DNA from 3 places in the Pseudomonas sp. MF08831 genome. Region 2 is predicted to be linked to each of the others. Evidence: riboswitches for the same ligand, from Rfam matches in the RefSeq annotation. Region 2 holds a riboswitch; each other region holds the start of a gene.
What was found. Region 2 has a riboswitch for cobalamin ahead of AC19YS_RS22265 (CbtB domain-containing protein). Riboswitches for the same ligand answer to the same signal wherever they lie in the genome.
Positions count from the first base shown of each region.

Region 1: linked by a shared signal. The riboswitch ahead of AC19YS_RS18510 (ABC transporter substrate-binding protein) and the one ahead of AC19YS_RS22265 (CbtB domain-containing protein) in region 2 are both predicted to bind cobalamin.
Region 3: linked by a shared signal. The riboswitch ahead of cobO (cob(I)yrinic acid a,c-diamide adenosyltransferase) and the one ahead of AC19YS_RS22265 (CbtB domain-containing protein) in region 2 are both predicted to bind cobalamin.

Region 1 is NZ_JCBCUX010000008.1:188,284-194,127, forward strand. It holds gene AC19YS_RS18485 (hypothetical protein) at 1-76, shown strand, start outside; gene AC19YS_RS18490 (hypothetical protein) at 161-385, shown strand; gene AC19YS_RS18495 (GNAT family N-acetyltransferase) at 382-879, shown strand; gene AC19YS_RS18500 (ABC transporter ATP-binding protein) at 1,558-2,322, opposite strand; gene AC19YS_RS18505 (FecCD family ABC transporter permease) at 2,319-3,323, opposite strand; gene AC19YS_RS18510 (ABC transporter substrate-binding protein) at 3,320-4,330, opposite strand; cobalamin riboswitch at 4,447-4,639, opposite strand; gene AC19YS_RS18515 (hypothetical protein) at 4,751-5,185, shown strand; gene AC19YS_RS18520 (ATPase domain-containing protein) at 5,182-5,844, shown strand, end outside.
Region 2 is NZ_JCBCUX010000011.1:209,906-215,749, forward strand. It holds gene AC19YS_RS22245 (DcrB/PsbP domain-containing protein) at 1-198, shown strand, start outside; gene AC19YS_RS22250 (alpha/beta hydrolase) at 1,062-1,781, opposite strand; gene cobF (precorrin-6A synthase (deacetylating)) at 1,794-2,549, opposite strand; gene AC19YS_RS22260 (histidine phosphatase family protein) at 2,595-3,149, opposite strand; adenosylcobalamin (AdoCbl) riboswitch at 3,221-3,300, shown strand; gene AC19YS_RS22265 (CbtB domain-containing protein) at 3,347-3,559, shown strand; gene AC19YS_RS22270 (CbtA family protein) at 3,579-4,307, shown strand; gene AC19YS_RS22275 (DUF4865 family protein) at 4,297-4,857, opposite strand; gene AC19YS_RS22280 (LysR family transcriptional regulator) at 4,951-5,817, shown strand; gene AC19YS_RS22285 (YbjN domain-containing protein) at 5,821-5,844, opposite strand, start outside.
Region 3 is NZ_JCBCUX010000016.1:53,556-59,399, forward strand. It holds gene hda (DnaA regulatory inactivator Hda) at 1-27, shown strand, start outside; gene AC19YS_RS26725 (C40 family peptidase) at 241-870, shown strand; gene AC19YS_RS26730 (C40 family peptidase) at 1,016-1,555, shown strand; gene AC19YS_RS26735 (PQQ-dependent sugar dehydrogenase) at 1,691-3,004, opposite strand; cobalamin riboswitch at 3,104-3,353, shown strand; gene cobO (cob(I)yrinic acid a,c-diamide adenosyltransferase) at 3,434-4,045, shown strand; gene AC19YS_RS26745 (cobyrinic acid a,c-diamide synthase CobB) at 4,042-5,433, shown strand; gene bluB (5,6-dimethylbenzimidazole synthase) at 5,430-5,844, shown strand, end outside.

The DNA.
Region 1 (5,844 bases), on a different contig from region 2:
TTTTTCCACTCGCCATGTCAGCGTCCATGCCTCGGGCGTGAAGGGCTCTGCTTTGTGCTACGTGCAGACCAAATGACACTGAGCGTGTGGGTTGGGAACTTAAAAGCTGATCGATAAGTCAGGTTAATCAGTTGCTCCTTTCCCTCATCAGGACCTCACCATGCGCGAATACACCCTGAACTACCTGTTCAACGACGAGCCCCGCACCCACGTGTTTGAACTCAAACAGCCTGAACTGCCCCTGCACGAGGCGGCGATGCATTTACTGCAATTGCATTTTGGCGATGCGGAGAATGGGTTGATCCTGCCGCCTGCGGATGCGACGCCCGAGGAGATTCTGGAGCAGGCGCAGGTGGTAGGGATCAGTCAGATCAGGGTTGTATGAACGAGCGACCGGTCATTCAGGACGTGACCTGCGACGACATTCCAGCAGTGCTGGATTTTGTCCTTGAGGCTCGCGGCGAGCTTTTCCCCAAGCTCAGCGCAGCCGGCATGCCGGACGATCTGGTGCGATTTGAAGCGGTGTATGTTCATGGCGACGGCCAGTTTTCGATCGCCCGCGTCGATGGCCGGATTGTTGCGGCCATCGGCTATGTGCCCTACGACGGGCGCTTCTCCCAGTTGAATTACCAGGGCCTCAAGACGGTGGAGGTGGTACGCCTGTTTGTGGCGCCGGCGTCGCGCCGATTCGGGTTGGCGGGTGAGTTGTACGGCGCGCTGGAGGCGAAGGCGCGGGGGGAGGGGGTGGAGATGGTTTACCTGCATACTCATCCGTTTCTTGCTGGGGCGATTGATTTTTGGCTTCGGCAGGGGTTTGAGATTGTTGATGTCGAGGCGGATCCGGTTTGGCGGACGACGCATATGCAGCGGTCGCTGTAGCGCTGGCGGCTGGGTTTTTTTGGGGGGCTGAGTGGATATCCGTGATTGGGGGGTGGCTCAGAGGGTTCCGCCCTTACGGCGGGTCACTTTGGAAAAGCCCCAAAGTAACCAAAGGGCTCTTGCCCCACCACTCGGCACCTCGCTTAGGCTCGGTGTGCCCTCACGCAGGCTTTGGATCGTGGGCCGCCGCGATGGGCCATCCATGGCCCAACACGGCTAAACCGGCGTCCTGCCGGTTTACCCACGCTCCAAAACCTGCGTTCGGCCAGCGTGGTTTAACGGGGCGCCTAAGATCAAAAGCAGATCAAGATCAAAAGCAGAGCACGGCGGCCTAGTAGCCGACCTGAGTGGTTAGATCAAAAGCGCAAGCGAGGCGGCCTGACAGCCGACCTGATTCTGAGAGCTGAACCCAATTCAATGTGGGAGCGGGCTTGCCCGCGAAGGCGGCGGGTCAGCCGACTGACATGCCACTGACACACCGCCCTCGCAGGCAAGCCAGCTCCCACAGAAAGGCAAAGCGGTGCGGCACTGGCAGATGAACGCGGTCAAACTGTGGGAGCGGGCTTGCCCGCGAAGGCGGCGGGTCTGCCGACTGACATGCCACTGACACACCGCCCTCGCGGGCAAGCCAGTTCCCACAGTTGATTGGTGGTGTTGTTAGGGGCCGCAGTCAGCTCATCAGTTCGAGCGCAACCGCAGGATCTGAGCGCCGTCAAACGGGTCTGTCAGGTAGTGCGCCTGTACCCCGAATGTCTCTTGCAATCGCTGCGGCGTCAGCACCTCCAGTGGTGGGCCCAGCGCCACCAGCCGCCCGCGGTCCAGCACGGCCAGGCGATCGCAGGTCAGTGCCTGGTTGAGGTCATGCAGCGCAATCAAGGTGGTTACCGGCAAGGCCTGCACGCCCTTCAAGATCGCCAGTTGGTGCTGGATATCCAGGTGATTGGTCGGCTCATCCAGCAACAGAATCTGCGGCCGTTGCGCCAGGGCGCGGGCGATGTGCACGCGTTGGCGTTCGCCGCCGGAAAGGCTGCGCCACGCGCGTTTGCTCAGGTGGGTGGCGTCTACGTCGTGCAGCGCCTGACCCACAATGGCGTCGTCTTCGTCAGACCACGGGCTCAGCGCCGACAGCCAGGGCGTGCGGCCCAGCGCCACGGCGTCGAACACGCGGATGGCATCGTCGGTATCAGCCTGCTGCTCCACCACGGCCAGTTGCTGCGCGATGGCGCGCCGGGATAGGCGGCCCAAGTGCTGGCCGCCCAACAGCACTTCACCGGACGCCGGTGCACGCAAACCGGCGAGCAGTTTGAGCAGGGTGGACTTGCCGGAACCGTTCGGCCCGACAATGCCCAAGGTTTCACCTTGCTGAACGTCCAAGTGGATATCGCGCAGCAACTCGGCATCGCGCACTTTGAACCCCAGCGCTGTGCAACTGAGCACCGTCATCGCGCATTTCTCCGGCCGATCAGGATCAGCGCAAACACCGGCGCGCCGACCAGCGCGGTGACCACGCCGACCGGAATCACCTGGCCCTTGATCAACGTGCGCGAGAGCACGTCGGCGGCGATCAAAAACAGCGCACCGCCCAAGGCGCTGGCCGGCAGCAGCCGTGAATGCCCGGTACCGACCAGCAGGCGCACGGCATGCGGAATCACCAGCCCGACAAAGCCAATGGAGCCGACAATCGACACCATCACCGCCGTCACCAATGCCGCGCAACCCACCAGCACAAACTGCACCCGGCGCACCGGAATGCCCAGCGAGGCCGCCGAGTCGGTGCCGAAGGTGAAGGCATCCAGCGCGCGGCGGTGCCACAGGCACACCGCCAGGCCTGCGACGGTCACCGGCACCGCCAGCCACACCGACGGCCAGCGCACCCCGCTGAGGTTGCCCAGCAGCCAGAACATGATGCCGCGTGCCTGCTCGGAGCTGGCGGACTTGGTGATCAGGAACGCGGTGAGGGCGTTGAACAGCTGTGACCCGGCGATGCCGGCGAGGATGATCTGGCCGGTGCCGCTCGCCGAGCCGCTGGCGCGCGCCAGCAGAATCACCAGCGCAAAGGCCGCCATGGCGCCGACAAACGCGCCTGCCGACAGCGAAACCAGACCGCCGCCGACGCCGATCAGCGCCACCAATACCGCGCCGGTCGAGGCGCCGGCGCTGATGCCCAGCAGATAAGGATCGGCCAACGGGTTACGCAACAACGACTGCAAGATCACCCCGCACGTGGCCAACCCGGCACCGCACGCGGCGGCGACCAGGGCGCGGGTCAGGCGGTAATTCCACACCACGCCTTCGTCGATCGGGTCGAGCGCGTAACCGGCTGCCCACAGTTTGTTGGCAAGCACCTGCAACACCACCTGCGGTGCGATGGCGGTTTCGCCAATGGCCACGCCGGCGAGCACGGCGAGCAACAGCAGCGCCAGGGCGAGAAGGGTACGCATCATTTGCGCAGGTCGTAGCCGTCGATGGCGGCGGCCAGCTGTTCCAGGCCATCGAACGTGCGCACGCTGGCCTGCAATGCCAGAGCGTCGAGGATGATGATGCGGTTGTTTTTCACCGCGTCCATGTTGCGCGTCACCGGGTCACTGCGCAGGAAGGCGAGTTTCTTTTCATGGTCGTCGGCGGGGTAGCGGCGCCGGTCCATGCGCGCGATCACCAGGAAGGTCGGGTTGGCCTTGGCGATGGTCTCCCAGCCGACGGCGGGCCACTCTTCATCGGACTGCACCACGTTGTGCAGGCCCAGGGTTTGGAGCATGAATTCGGGCACGCCCTTGTGGCCGGCCACGTACGGGTCGCTGGCCATTTCCGAGCTGGAGAACCACACCAATGCGCTGGCCTGCTTGAGGCCTTTGCTGTGGGCGGTGGCGATGGATTTGGCCAAGCGCGCCTTGAGTTCGTCGTTCAATTGTTGGCCGCGCGCCTGTACGTCGAAAATCTCGGCCAGTTGGCTGATGCTTTTATAGACGGTCTCGACGCGAAACGGCTCCAGCCGCGTGCCGTCGGCGCCCACCAGGTTGTCCTTGGCTTCGCAGTCGGAGGGCAGCAGGTAGGTGGGGATTTTCAGCTCGTGAAACTGCTCGCGGGTGCCGACCACACCTTGCGGGCCCACTACCCATTCCAGCTCGGCGGCCACCAGCTGCGGGCGCTTGGCGATCACCGCTTCGAAGCTGGGTTCGTTGTTGGCCAGGCGCTCAATGGCGTCGTTCTGCGCCTTGTATTGTGGCAATACGTTGTTGAACCACAGCGAGGTACCGACCACTTTGTCGCCGACGCCCAGGGCGTAAAGCATTTCGGTGGCGGCCTGGCCGATGGTCACCGTGCGCGCAGGCGCCTGCTCAAAGGTCAAGGTGCTGCCGCAGTTCTGCACCGTCAGCGGGTAGTGAGTGGGCGCCGCTTGGGCCAGGGCACAAAAGCCCAGGGCGGTGATCAGGGCAGTAACGCGTGGCAGCATCGGGCAATCTCCGGGTAAACCGTACGTGGAACTGGGGAGGTACGGCTCGGAAATACACCCTGTAGCGCTGCGGGCATCGCAGGGCGCGGAGGTACTTCCCGGACACCCCGCCGGTTAGTGATTTTGCTGGGCCGGCAGGTCTCCTGACTGATGCGTCGTCGCCACGCTCCGGCCTTCCCGGGCAATGCCCAGTGGCGATGTGGAGCAGGCTCAGCACCTACAGTTGCGGGGGCAGTTCCGATTGGCACAATGAACGCGCTTCGGATTCCCTATTAGTCCCGTGTGGGAACCGGCGCGTTATGGTAGTCGATCATGCCCGCAACGGGGAGCCTTTCCATGCGCAATTGGCAGGCCGCCGGGGTCTCTATCTCCGGATATAGGGTGTACCATCGGTCTCTGTTCATCAGATATTAGTCAGACATGCCCACGCTTAGCGAAGAGAGCCGCCGGATCGTAGCTTCTCTGGCGCACCGTGTTGGTCCGCAGGCTGACACTGCAAGCATCGCCGCGGCGGTTGTTTCGATTTTGCAGGATGTGGGCGCAGCACTGGCGCCCATCATCGGCCAGCAAGGCGTTGCCGCGCTGTACCGTCGCAGCTTCCATCTGTGCGTCTCGACCCATCCACGCCTGGCCGCCACCTATGACAGGGTGCCGGCCGCGATGGACTTGATTGCCCTCAAATCCGTACTCGTCGAGCAGAACGAAACCGATGTGCTGTTTTTCGGTGAGGTGTTGCTGACTACCCTCTACGAGCTTCTGACCACGCTGATCGGGCCTTCACTCACCGCACGTCTGCTGGTTGGCGTGTGGCAGCCTTCTTCGAGCGACACCTCTTCGCAGGAAATTTCGCCATGAGCACCAAAGTGACTATCAACCGTCTGGCCACGGGTGTGCCAGGACTGGACGAGGTCCTGGGCGGTGGCCTGCCGGAGTTTTCGTTCAACCTGATCGCCGGCCCGCCAGGCTGCGGCAAAACCACCCTCGCGCACCAGATGATGTTCGCCCTGGCCACGCCGGAGCGCCCGGCGCTGTTCTTTACCGTGCTCGGTGAGCCGCCGCTGAAGATGCTGCGCTATCAGCAGCAATTCGATTTTTTCGACGACGCTGCCATTAACCGGTCGATTCGTTATATCAACCTGGCCGACGACACCCTGGCGGGCGACCTGGACGAGGTACTGCGGCGCATTGTCAGCGAGGTCGAGGCGCATTCACCGTCGCTGGTGTTTGTCGATTCGTTCCGCTCCGTGGTGCTGGCCAGCCAGACCCAGCACAACCCGAACAACAACCTGCCGCAGTTCATCCAGCAGTTGGGCATGTTGATGACCACGTGGCAGGCGACCACCTTCCTGATCGGCGAATACTTCACCGAGACCGACACCAATCCGATTTTCACCGTGGCCGATGGCCTGATCTGGCTACGCCAGAGCGTTGAGCGTAATTCGATGGTGCGCAAGATGGAAATCATGAAGATGCGCGGCCAACCGACGTTGCCGGGGCTGCACACCTTTCGTATT
Region 2 (5,844 bases):
AACGAGAAGAAACTGACCTTCAAAGGTCTTGGCCTGCGTCAGGTCGACAGCACGGCCACCCAGGGTGGCGGCAAGACGTTGAACTCGACATTCCTGGGAGGCTCGGGCAATCACTTGCTGGTGATTCAGGCGATTTCGCGGGCGGATGATGTGAAGGGGCATGCGGAGTTGGTGAAGCAGATTACTGGGGGTAAGTAGTCGGGTTTTGCGGGTGATTGAGGGGTGATGGTGCGGGGTGTTGCAGGGGGGCGGGGGCATATCCGTTGGTTGGGTGATGGCGGGTATGGGTTCCGCCCTTACGGCGGGTCACTTTGGAAAAGCCCCAAAGTAACCAAAGGGCTCTTGCCCCACCACTCGGCACCTCGCCTAGGCTCGGTGTGCCCGAACGAAGGTACTACGCAGCGGGCCGCCGCGACGGGCCGTCCCTGCCCCGTCGCGGCTAAACCGGCGTCCTGCCGGTTTACCCGCTCCGTACTACCTGCGTTCGGCCAGCGTGGTTTAACGGGGCGCCTAAGATCAAGATCAAGATCTACAGCACGGCGGCCTAGTAGCCGACCTGAGTGGTAGAAGCAAAAGCTAAGCCGAGGCGGCCTGACAGCCGACCTGATTCTCGAAACTGTATTCAATCTAATGTGGGAGCTGGCTTGCCTGCGATAGCATCCACTGGGTATGCCTGATGCACCGAGGCGCCCGCATCGCGGGCAAGCCCGCTCTCACAGAAAAGCCAAGCAGTGCGGTGCTTGCAGCTGAACTCGGTCAACTTGTGGGAGCGGGCTTGCTCGCGAAGGCGGTGTGCCAGTGATACATGAGCTGACTGAAACACCGCATTCGCGAGCAAGCCCGCTCCCACAGTTGGATCTTGGTGCACCCAATCGAGGGTGTACCCGGTCAAATGTGGGAGCTGGCTTGCCTGCGATGGCATCACTTGGGTATGCCTGATGCACCAAGGCGCCTGCATCGCGGGCAAGCCTGCTCGCACAGAAAGGCCATTAGCGCAGCAACCAGCAGGCACTCAAAGCTAAATCGAAAAATGACTATCGCAGCAGCCCTCACCCGCGGGTTCACTTCAGGCTTTTCTCCAGCCAGGCTTTAAGGTCCTGCACTTCGGTGTCACTGACGGTGTGCGGCATGCCCGGATACCCGTGAAACTCCGGCGTCAATCCAAGGCCCACCAGTACTTCATTGGCCTGCGTCGCCGAGGCATACGGCAGCGCCTGGTCGAGAGTGCCGTGACCGATAAAGATCGCCAATTTGCCCAAGGATTCGCTGGGCTTGAGTTCAGCCTTGAGCACCGGCAATACACTGCCGCTCAAGGCCGCGATGCCGCGCACCAACGCGGGCTTTCGCAAGCCCACCTCGTACGACATGATCGCGCCCTGGCTGAACCCCACCAGAAACACCCGATCGCTGTGCGTGTGGTATTTGGCGGTGGCCTTGCCCACAAAGTCTTCGATCAGCGCGGCGCTGCGTTGCAGGTCGGCGGTTTCGCCATTGTAGTCGCCGTCACCCGGCGTCTTGGTAAACCAGCGATAACCCTGGGGATCCACGGGCATCGGCGCACGTGCCGACAGGTAGGTCCAGGTGGACGGCAGCGCGTCCTTGATGCCAAACAGGTCTTCCTCGTTGCTGCCAAAACCGTGCAGGAAAATCACCAACGGCTGATTGCGCGCATCGCTCTGGGTCTGTTCCAGATAAGACAGGGGCAAATCGGTGTGCAGCGTGGCGTCGGCGTGGGCGGCGCTGGCCATCAGGGTCAGTGCCAGGGCAAACAGTTTGAGCATGGGAAAGTGACCTCAGGGTTTGCGCAACAAGTAAGTGTCCATGATCCAGCCATTTTCCAGACGCGCCGCCTTGCGCACCTGTTGGATTTGCTCAGCCACTTCACTGACCTTGCCGCTGATGAGGATTTCGTCCGGCGTGCCCAGGTAGGCGCCCCAGTAGATATCCATATCCTGATCGGCCACGCTGCGGTAGGAATCTTCGGCGTCGAGCATGACCACCAAAGTGTCCGCATCACTCGCCTGCCCCGCCGCCAACCGGCGCCCGGTGGTGATCTCGATGGACCGACCGATGCGGTTCAGCGCCACCTTGTGCTGGGCGGCCAGGGCTTGCACGCTGGTGATGCCGGGGATCACTTCGAACTCGAAGACGCTGCGGCCACTGGCCAGGATCGCCTGCAGGATGCGGATGGTGCTGTCGTACAGCGCAGGGTCGCCCCACGCCAGGAACGCGCCCACTTCACCGTCAGCCATCTGCTCGTTGATCATGTGCTCGAAGGTCTGCTGCTTGTCGCGATTCAGGTCCTGCACGGCGGTGGTGTAGTCGATATCGCCGCGCACGCGCTCGGGGCAGTCGGCCTCGACGAAACGGTAGCCAGGCTCGGTGATATAGGTTTGGCAGATCTCGCGGCGCAGGTCGATCAGCTTGTCTTTGCTTTGGCCCTTGTCCATCAGAAAAAACACGTCAGTGCGGTTCAGCGCCTTGACGGCTTGCATCGTGATGTAGTCAGGGTTGCCGGCGCCAATGCCGATGATCAGGATGCGTTTCATGGGTTGCTCTCATTGCGGGGCGTGGATTTTGCCATGTTCACGCGCTCAGGCGTGAGTTTCCAGACGCAGGCGCCACACGTTGTTAAAGCGCAGTTCAGTGGCGGACAGCGGCTCGACGTCAATCAGGTAGAACATCGAGACAGGGAACTGCAACACGTACAGCATCGCGGCGCGAATCACAAACGGGTGGGTGATAGCCACTACGTGCCCGGGCTGGGTTTCGAGACTTTTCATCCAGTCAGCGACTCGCACGCAAATCTGCTCCACCGACTCACCGCCGTGAGGCGCGCTGGTGCTGTTGGTCATCCAGTCACTCAATGCATGGCTGTCGAGCTGGGCGATGGCCTGGCCTTTCCAGGTGCCAAAATCACCGTCGCGCAACGCGTCTTCGACCTGCGCGTTATCGCCGAACAAGCCCGCGGTTTGTCGGGTTCGGGCCTCGGGCCCACACACCAGTCGCGAGCGTTTCTTGAAACGCCCCGCCAGGGACAACGCCGCGGGCTGCCACTGCATTGCCACCGATTCGTCATCGGGAAACCGCCCCTGTTTTTGCAACGGCGTGGCGGCATGGCATATCAAGGTCAAGCGGGTGGCCTGCATCACAATTCACTCTGTTTCGACGCGCAGTCGGCGTAGACTGGCAAAGTTGTTTCAACATGTTACAACGAACATGAAAGAGGAAGCCGGTTCGAATCCGGCGCGGTCGCGCCACTGTATTCGGCCTTTTAGCCGTAAGCCAGACCCTGTTTCAGCCCAATCGCAATCCATTTCGGGACGCGTCATCCCTGGAGGTTTTCATGGCTAACACTGCTGCAACGAACCCTGATGTGTATGGACCCACCCTGCCCTTGGGCGAAATTCTGCCTTGGGCGATCTTCGGTGGCCTGTTGTTGCTGCTGGCGCTCTATTTTGTCGGCGCCGAGCAAGGCGCCACCGCTGTGTTCAAAGGCATGTATGTGCATGAATTTGTGCACGACGGCCGCCACCTGCTGGGTTTCCCCTGCCATTAATCGATAAGAGAGACACGACATGACAGGGCATTTACTCCTACGCGGGATGCTGGTGGGCTTGCTCGCCGGCGTGCTGGCTTTCGGCTTCGCCAAGGCCTTTGGTGAACCGCAGATCGACAAGGCCATCGCCTTTGAAGACCACATGGCACACATGCACGGCGATGCGCCGGAAGAGGAACTGGTGAGCCGCGAGGTGCAAAGCACCTTTGGCCTGTTCACCGGCGTGGTGGTGTACAGCGTGTCACTGGGCGGCCTCTTCGCCCTGGTGTTCGCTTACGCCCTGGGCCGCATCGGCAAGGTCGGCCCGCGTGGCCTGGCGGCGCTGCTGGCACTGGCGGCATGTGTGGCAATTACCGTGGTGCCAGGGCTCAAGTACCCGGCCAACCCGCCATCGGTGGGCGACCCCGAAACCATCGCGCAGCGCACCAAGCTGTTCTTCCTGATGCTGCTGGTGTCAGTGGCGGCCGCGGTGATTGCGATCAACGCCGCACGCAAGCTGATTGCCCGCCGTGGCATCTGGGCCGGGGCGATTCTGGGTGCGGCGTTGTACATCGTGATTGTGTCGGTGGCCGGCAGCCTGTTCCCGGTGATCAACGAAGTGCCGGAGGCGTTTTCGGCTGTGCTGCTGTGGAAGTTCCGCGTAGCGTCGCTGGGTATCCAGTTGGTGCTGTGGACCACCCTCGGCCTGGTGTTTGGCGCGGTGGCCGAGCGCAAGCTCAGCCAGCCAAAAGCGCGCTTCAACCCTTGAACTGACTCCCGGGGCGGGCCAGGTACAACACCTCATAGCCCGTTCCGGGATGCGCCGCATCCAGCGCCTTGCCCGACAAGGTGATTCGCACCAGCCGCCAAGCCTGCACATCCAGCGCCAGGCACACCGCGAACGTGTCGCGGCTGTCGGCCACCTGCTGATTGCGCCGTTTCTCCTCGGCGACGATCCCGGCCCGATCCGCCCCCGGCACCAGCGGCCACTCCTCTCGGTACAGGCTCAACGCGTGCTGCGCGGGCCCACGCTGCACATCCACCGGCAACCAGCTTTCGATGTGCGGACGGCCAAAGCTGTCGAGCACCTTTTGAAAACGCTCGCCCAGTAGAAAGTCGGCGGCCTGCAACGGGTCGGCCCACAGGTACACCGACGCATACACATTGCCCGGCGCCTGCCCACGCGTCTGCGCGATAAACGCCTTGAACAGCAGCCCTTGCGCGTCATCCCACAACGGCCCCAATTGCGCGGCGCGCCGGCGTATCACGTCCATGTCGTAGTCGGCTGGCAGGCGGTGTGAATACTGTTTGGCAAACATGGCAAAGCTCCTGTGCAAGATGTGGACTGAGCTTGCGCACTGGCGATGATTTCAACAAGATATGGCCGAATATAAGTGCGATAAGGATTGGATATGACTGACGCGCTCAAACCCCTGGACATCGACACCGTGCACGCCTTCGTGCTGGTGGCTGATTTTGCCAGCTTCACCCGCGCCGCCGAGGCGCTCGACACCTCCCAGGCCGCCATCAGCCTGAAGCTCAAGCGTCTGGAAGAACGCCTCGGTTACCGCCTGTTGCTACGCACGCCTCGCCATGTGCAACTGTCCCCCCAGGGCGAGCAGTTCATCGTGGCCGCGCGTGCCCTGCTCAATGCCCATGAGCGGGCACTGGCGGACCTGGGCACCCACGCGCCACGGCGTTTGGTGATCGGCATCAGCGACCACGTGGCCGGGCCGGACTTGCCCACCTGGCTCAGCCGCCTCGCGGCCTACGACCCGCTGGTGATTCTCGAGGTGCGCATCGCCTCGTCCCGCGACCTGGTGGCTGCGTTTGATCGCAATGAACTGGACGCGGTGATCGTGCGCAACGAAGGCGATCGCCAGGACGGCGAAGTGCTGGCGGTCGAACGCTTTGGCTGGTTCGCCGCGCCCCACTGGCAACACAGCCCCGGCACACCGCTGCGCATGGCGACCATGGCCGCGCCCTGTGGCGTTCGGCACTTGGCGGTCAGAGCATTGGATGCAGCGCGTATCGACTGGACCGAAGTGTTTGTCGGCGGTGGTGTGATGGCGGTAGGCGCGGCCGTGAGCGCCGGATTGGGGGTCGCCGCCCTCGCCCCCCGCGTGGCCCCGGCCGGGGCGGTGGACGTGAGCGAGCAATACGGCCTGCCCGCATTACCCGTCAGTGAAGTGCTGCTGTACAGCCGGATCAGTGATGCACGCTCGCGCGAAACGTTGCGCGCGTTGAGCGCAACGTTTCGCGGTGTGCTGCAGCGCTGAGTGTCAGACGACGGGCGCTTCTTCGCT
Region 3 (5,844 bases), on a different contig from region 2:
TTCCTCAAAGAAACCCTCGGCTGGTAGCCAGCCCTTGTATTGCGCGGCTTCCGGCAAATTTCAGGCGCCAGAAAACCTGCGTTTGGGCCGCTTTGGCCACGCAAAAGGCGTGTAATGGGTGTTAAGCGGTTAGATGTCATCGTTCAAACAAGAAGTCACATAGATCACGATTGAATTTGCAAATCGATGTGATAGTGGGCATAGTCTCGACTTCTTTACATACCAGCCACGGTCGTGCCCATGCTAAATCGCTTCGCACCCCTCGTGCCTCTCGCACTCGTTACCCTGTTGTTTGGTTGCGCCACCCACACTCAAAACGTGGCTGAGCAGCAAAAACCAGCACAACAGTCCCAGGCAAAATTCGTTGCAACGCAGTCTTCCACTGTTTACGAGGAAGAAGTTGCAACTGAGAAAGAACTCGCCGACTTCGCCGGCAGCAAGCCTTACCAGCTTCCAGTTCTGGCCGACAGCATTCTTGAACGCGGCATGTCCCTGATCGGTACCCGTTACCGTTTCGGCGGTACCTCTGAAGCCGGTTTCGACTGCAGCGGCTTCATCGGCTACCTGTTTCGTGAAGAAGCCGGCATGAACCTGCCTCGCTCGACCCGCGAAATGATCAACGTGGATGCACCGTTGGTCGCACGCAACAACCTCAAGCCCGGTGATCTGCTTTTCTTTAGTACGGCGGGCCGTGGTCGTGTCAGCCACGCCGGTATCTACTTGGGCGATAACCAGTTTATTCACTCCAGCAGCCGTCGCAGTGGCGGTGTCCGCGTCGACAACCTGGGTGACAGTTACTGGAGCAAAACCTTCATCGAAGCCAAGCGTGCACTCGCCATGGCCCCGACGACAGTTACCGCTAGCAAGTAAAGTTAAAGTGATACTTGAAGTTTGACGTGTAAGCGCTAGAATCCCTGGATATTGTTGTAATCCGTTCGCGCGAGCTTTGCTTGCGCGTTCTGGTTTTCAGCGTTCGGCAGCGAAAAGCCGCATCCAGACCAGGATTGTTCTGCCCATGTCGACCTCAGCCCGCCTCATTCTTCTTGTTTGCGCCGCGCTCCTCAGCGCCTGCGCAAGCCGTCCACCGCCGCCCGCTCCCGTAGTGGTCAAGCCTAAGCCGGTGTTCAATTACTCCACGCAAAATTTCTCGCCGGCCGCCGAAGACGTGCTCTTCCGTGCGCTGGGCCTGGTCGGCACGCCTTATCGCTGGGGCGGCAACACGCCGGACTCCGGGTTTGATTGCAGCGGCCTGATCGGGTTTGTCTACCGTGACGCTGCGGGCATCAGCCTGCCGCGCACCACGCGTGAATTGATCGTGATGCGTGCGCAGGACGTGAGCGAAAATAACCTGCAGACCGGCGACCTGATCTTCTTTGCCACTGGCGGCGGTTCACAAGTGAGCCACGCGGGTATCTACGTGGGCGAAGGGCGATTCGTGCATGCACCGCAGACCGGCGGCACGGTGAAGCTGGATACGCTGTCCAAAGCCTATTGGCAAAATGCCTACCTGAGCGCCAAGCGCGTGTTGCCAGCGAATCTGGCGCGCAACCCGTAAGGCGAGTGCAGATCCCGATGTGGGAGCGGGCTTGCTCGCAAAGGCGGTGGATCAGTCGATACGCCTGATGGCTGACACTCCGCTTTCGCGAGCAAGCACGCTCCCCCATTGGTTTTGCGTTGAACCCGAGATCGGCTATTTGGCTGCCGACACCCGCCACACCTTATTCCCCACGTCATCGGCCACCAGCAAATCTCCCTGCTGATCAATCACCACGCCGACCGGTCGGCCCATGGCTTTCTCATCGCTGTTGAGAAACCCGGTCAGCACATCCACCGGCTGGCCTTTGGGTTGGCCGCCTTCGAACGGCACGAAGATCACCTTGTAGCCACTGTGCGGTTTGCGGTTCCACGAACCGTGCTGGCCGATAAACGCGCCGTTGCTGAACTGCGCCGGCAGTTTGCTGCCCTCGGCGAAGGTCAGGCCCAATGACGCAGTGTGCGGCCCCACGGCATAGTCCGGAGCGATGGCCTTGGCGACCAGGTCCAGGTTCTGCGGCGTGACGCGCACATCCACGTGTTGTCCGTAGTAGCTGAATGGCCAGCCATAAAACGCGCCATCCTTGACCGACGTGATGTAGTCCGGCACCAGGTCGCTGCCGATCTCGTCGCGTTCGTTGACCGCCGTCCACAGCTTGCCGCTCTGCGGTTCCCACGCCATGCCGTTGGGGTTGCGCAGGCCGGAGGCGAAAATACGGTGTTGGCCTGTGGCACGGTCGACTTCCCAGATCGCCGCGCGGCCTTCCTCGGCTGCCAGACCGTTTTCGCCGACGTTGCTGTTGGAGCCGACACTCACGTACAGCTTGCTGCCGTCCTTGCTGGCCACCACGTTTTTCGTCCAGTGGTGGTTGATGCTGCCACCCGGCAGGTCGACCACCTTGGTGCCGGCGGCCTTGATCGCGGTTTCGCCCGGCTGATAAGGGAAGCGCAGCAGTTTGTCCGAGTCCGCCACGTACAGGTCGTTGCCGACCAGGGTCATGCCGAACGGCGAGTTGAGGTTCTCCAGGAACACAGTGCGGGTCTCGGCCACGCCATCGTGGTCGGCATCGCGCAGCAGGGTGATGCGGTTCGGGCTCGGCACGGCGGCACCGGCGCGCCCCATGACCTTCTCCATCACCCAGCCGCGAATACCCTTGGCGTCATCCGGCTTGGGCGGCGCGTTGGTTTCCGCCACCAGCACGTCGCCGTTGGGCAATACATACAGCCAGCGTGGGTGATCCAGGCCTTCTGCAAACGCCGCGACCTGAGTGCCGGCGGCAGCTGTCGGCTTCGCGCCGTCTGGCCAGCCAATCGCCGGGGCGATGTTCACCGTGGGGATCAGGGTTTTGTTTGGCTCCGGCAGCTTGGGTGAAGGCCCGGTGCCGTCGGACACCTGCAGAGTAGAGCTTTCACCGCAGGCGGCGAGGGTGCCTGCGAGCATGATCAGTAAGGCAAGTCTGGTTTTATGCATGGTTTTCTCCTTGATACCTGTAAGGGTAGAGGCGTTTGCCGGTCCGATCGTTCAAGTGCAAGGCCGGCTTTAATTGACGCTCCACCCCCAACCCACTAACCTTCGCGGCTTGTTTCAGGTGCTCTGTGACCTGTGGGTCGACAGAGTGAAACAGGGAAGCCGGTGAGTGAGCGCACTTGTACACAGTGCTGCCGCGATTCCGGCGCTGCCCCCGCAACGGTAAATGAGTCAAGACGGTGCCTTTTGCCACTGTATCCGCGTGATATGGGAAGGCGCGCCGTCGGCCTGCTCGCTCGCTGAGCAAGCGCCACTCATGAGCCCGGAGACCGGCCTGGATCATCCAACAGCATCACGGTGGGCGATGCTTGGCTGTCTGTGTGTCTATTTTCCTGCCCGCCGTTTTTTGTCCAGCCCCAACGGAGAGCTGCCATGACCGATTCCCCCGACCGCGACGAACGCCACCTGGCGCGCATGCTGCGCAAAAAAGCCGTGATCGATGAACGCATCGCCAATTCCCCGAACGAATGCGGCTTGTTGCTGGTATTGACCGGCAACGGCAAAGGCAAAAGCAGCTCGGCGTTTGGCATGCTCGCCCGCGCCATGGGCCATGGCATGCAGTGCGGCGTGGTGCAGTTCATCAAGGGGCGCAACAGCACCGGCGAGGAGTTGTTCTTCCGTCGCTTCCCCGAGCAAGTGCGCTTTCACGTGATGGGCGAAGGCTTTACCTGGGAAACCCAGGACCGCCAGCGCGACATCGCCGCCGCCGAAGCCGCCTGGGCAGTTTCGCGCCAATTGCTGCAAGACCCGTCCATCGGTCTGGTCGTGCTGGATGAGCTGAACATCGCCCTCAAGCACGGCTACCTTGATCTGGACCAGGTACTCAGCGACCTGCAAGCCCGCCCGCCAATGCAGCACGTGGTGGTCACCGGCCGTGGCGCCAAGCCCGAGTTGATCGAAATGGGCGACACCGTCACCGAAATGGGCATGCTCAAGCACGCGTTCCAGGCCGGTATCAAGGCACAGAAGGGCGTCGAACTTTGAACCAGCCCCGTCATTGCCCGGCCGTACTGATCGCCGCACCGGCATCCGGCCAGGGCAAAACCACCGTCACCGCGGCGCTGGCGCGTTTGCACCGCAACCTGGGACGCAAGGTGCGCGTGTTCAAGTGCGGGCCGGACTTTCTCGACCCGATGATTCACGAGCGCGCCAGCGGTGCGCCGGTGTACCAGTTGGACATGTGGATGGTCGGCGAGCAGGAAAGTCGCCGTTTGCTGTGGGAAGCGGCGGGCGAAGCTGACCTAATCCTGATCGAAGGCGTGATGGGCCTGTTCGACGGCACGCCCTCCAGCGCCGACCTAGCGCGGCACTTTGGTGTGCCGGTGCTGGGCGTGATCGACGGCACCGCCATGGCCCAGACCTTCGGCGCGCTGGCCTTGGGCCTGGCGCGCTATCAGCCGGACCTGCCGTTCGCCGGCGTGCTGGCCAACCGCGTTGGCACCCTACGCCATGCGCAGTTGCTTGAAGGCAGCCTCACTGAAGGCCTGCGCTGGTACGGCGCGTTGTCGCGTGAAACCGGCATCGAGTTGCCCAGCCGCCACTTGGGCCTGGTGCAAGCCAGCGAATTGAATGACCTCGATATGCGCCTGGACGCCGCCGCCCAAGCCCTGGGCAGCAGCTGCGAAGTTGCCGTGCCGCCACCGGTGACGTTCGCCGCGCCCGAAGTGATCGAGGCCGAGCCGCTGCTGGCGGGCGTGCGCATCGCCGTGGCCCGCGACGAAGCCTTTGCGTTTACCTACGGCGCCAGCCTCGACCTGCTGCGCGCGATGGGCGCCGAATTGCGCTTCTTCTCGCCGATTCACGATAGCCAATTGCCTGAGGCCGACAGCCTCTACCTGCCCGGTGGCTACCCGGAATTGCACCACCAGGCGCTGTCGGAAAACACCCCGATGCTTAACGCCATTCGCGCGCATCACGCGGCAGGCAAGCCGTTGCTCGCCGAGTGCGGCGGCATGCTCTACCTGCTGGACTCGCTGACCGATGTCGACGGTACCCGTGCCGAATTGGTTGGCCTGCTGCAGGGCGACGCGGTGATGCAAAAGAAGCTGGCGGCGCTGGCTTTGCAAAGTGTCGAGTTGCCGGAAGGGGTGCTGCGCGGCCATACCTATCATCATTCGCTGACCAGCACCGAATGGGCGCCGATCGCCCGAGGCTTGAGCCCTAACGGCGGGCGTGGCGCCGAAGCGGTTTACAGGCAGGGGCGGATGACGGCTTCCTACGTGCACTTTTATTTCCCCTCCAATCCGGCGGCGGCGGCTGCATTGTTTGCGCCTGGCCCTGAGACCGCTATCGCGGGCAATCCCGTTCCCACAACTGACCGAGTTGAAACTCAATCCAATATGGGAGCGGGCTTGCTCGCGAAGAGGCCATGACGGACAACGCCTTCCCCCAAGCCGAACGCGACGCCGTCTACCGCGCCATCGCCGAACGCCGCGACATGCGTCACTTCATCGGCGGCAGCGTGGCCCCCGAGTTGCTGCAACGCCTGCTCCAGGCCGCACACCAGGCGCCCAGCGTCGGCTTGATGCAACCGTGGCGATTCATCCGAATCAGCGACCGCGCGCTGCGCGGCCAAATCCAACAGTTGGTGGAAGAAGAGCGCGTGCGCACCGCCGAGGCCCTGGGCCAGCGCTCCGACGACTTCATGAAGCTCAAGGTCGAAGGCATCCATGACTGCGCCGAAGTGCTGGTGGCCGCGCTGATGGATGATCGCGAGCGCCACATCTTTGGCCGGCGCACCTTGCCGGAAATGGACATGGCCTCGTTATCCTGTGCAATCCAGA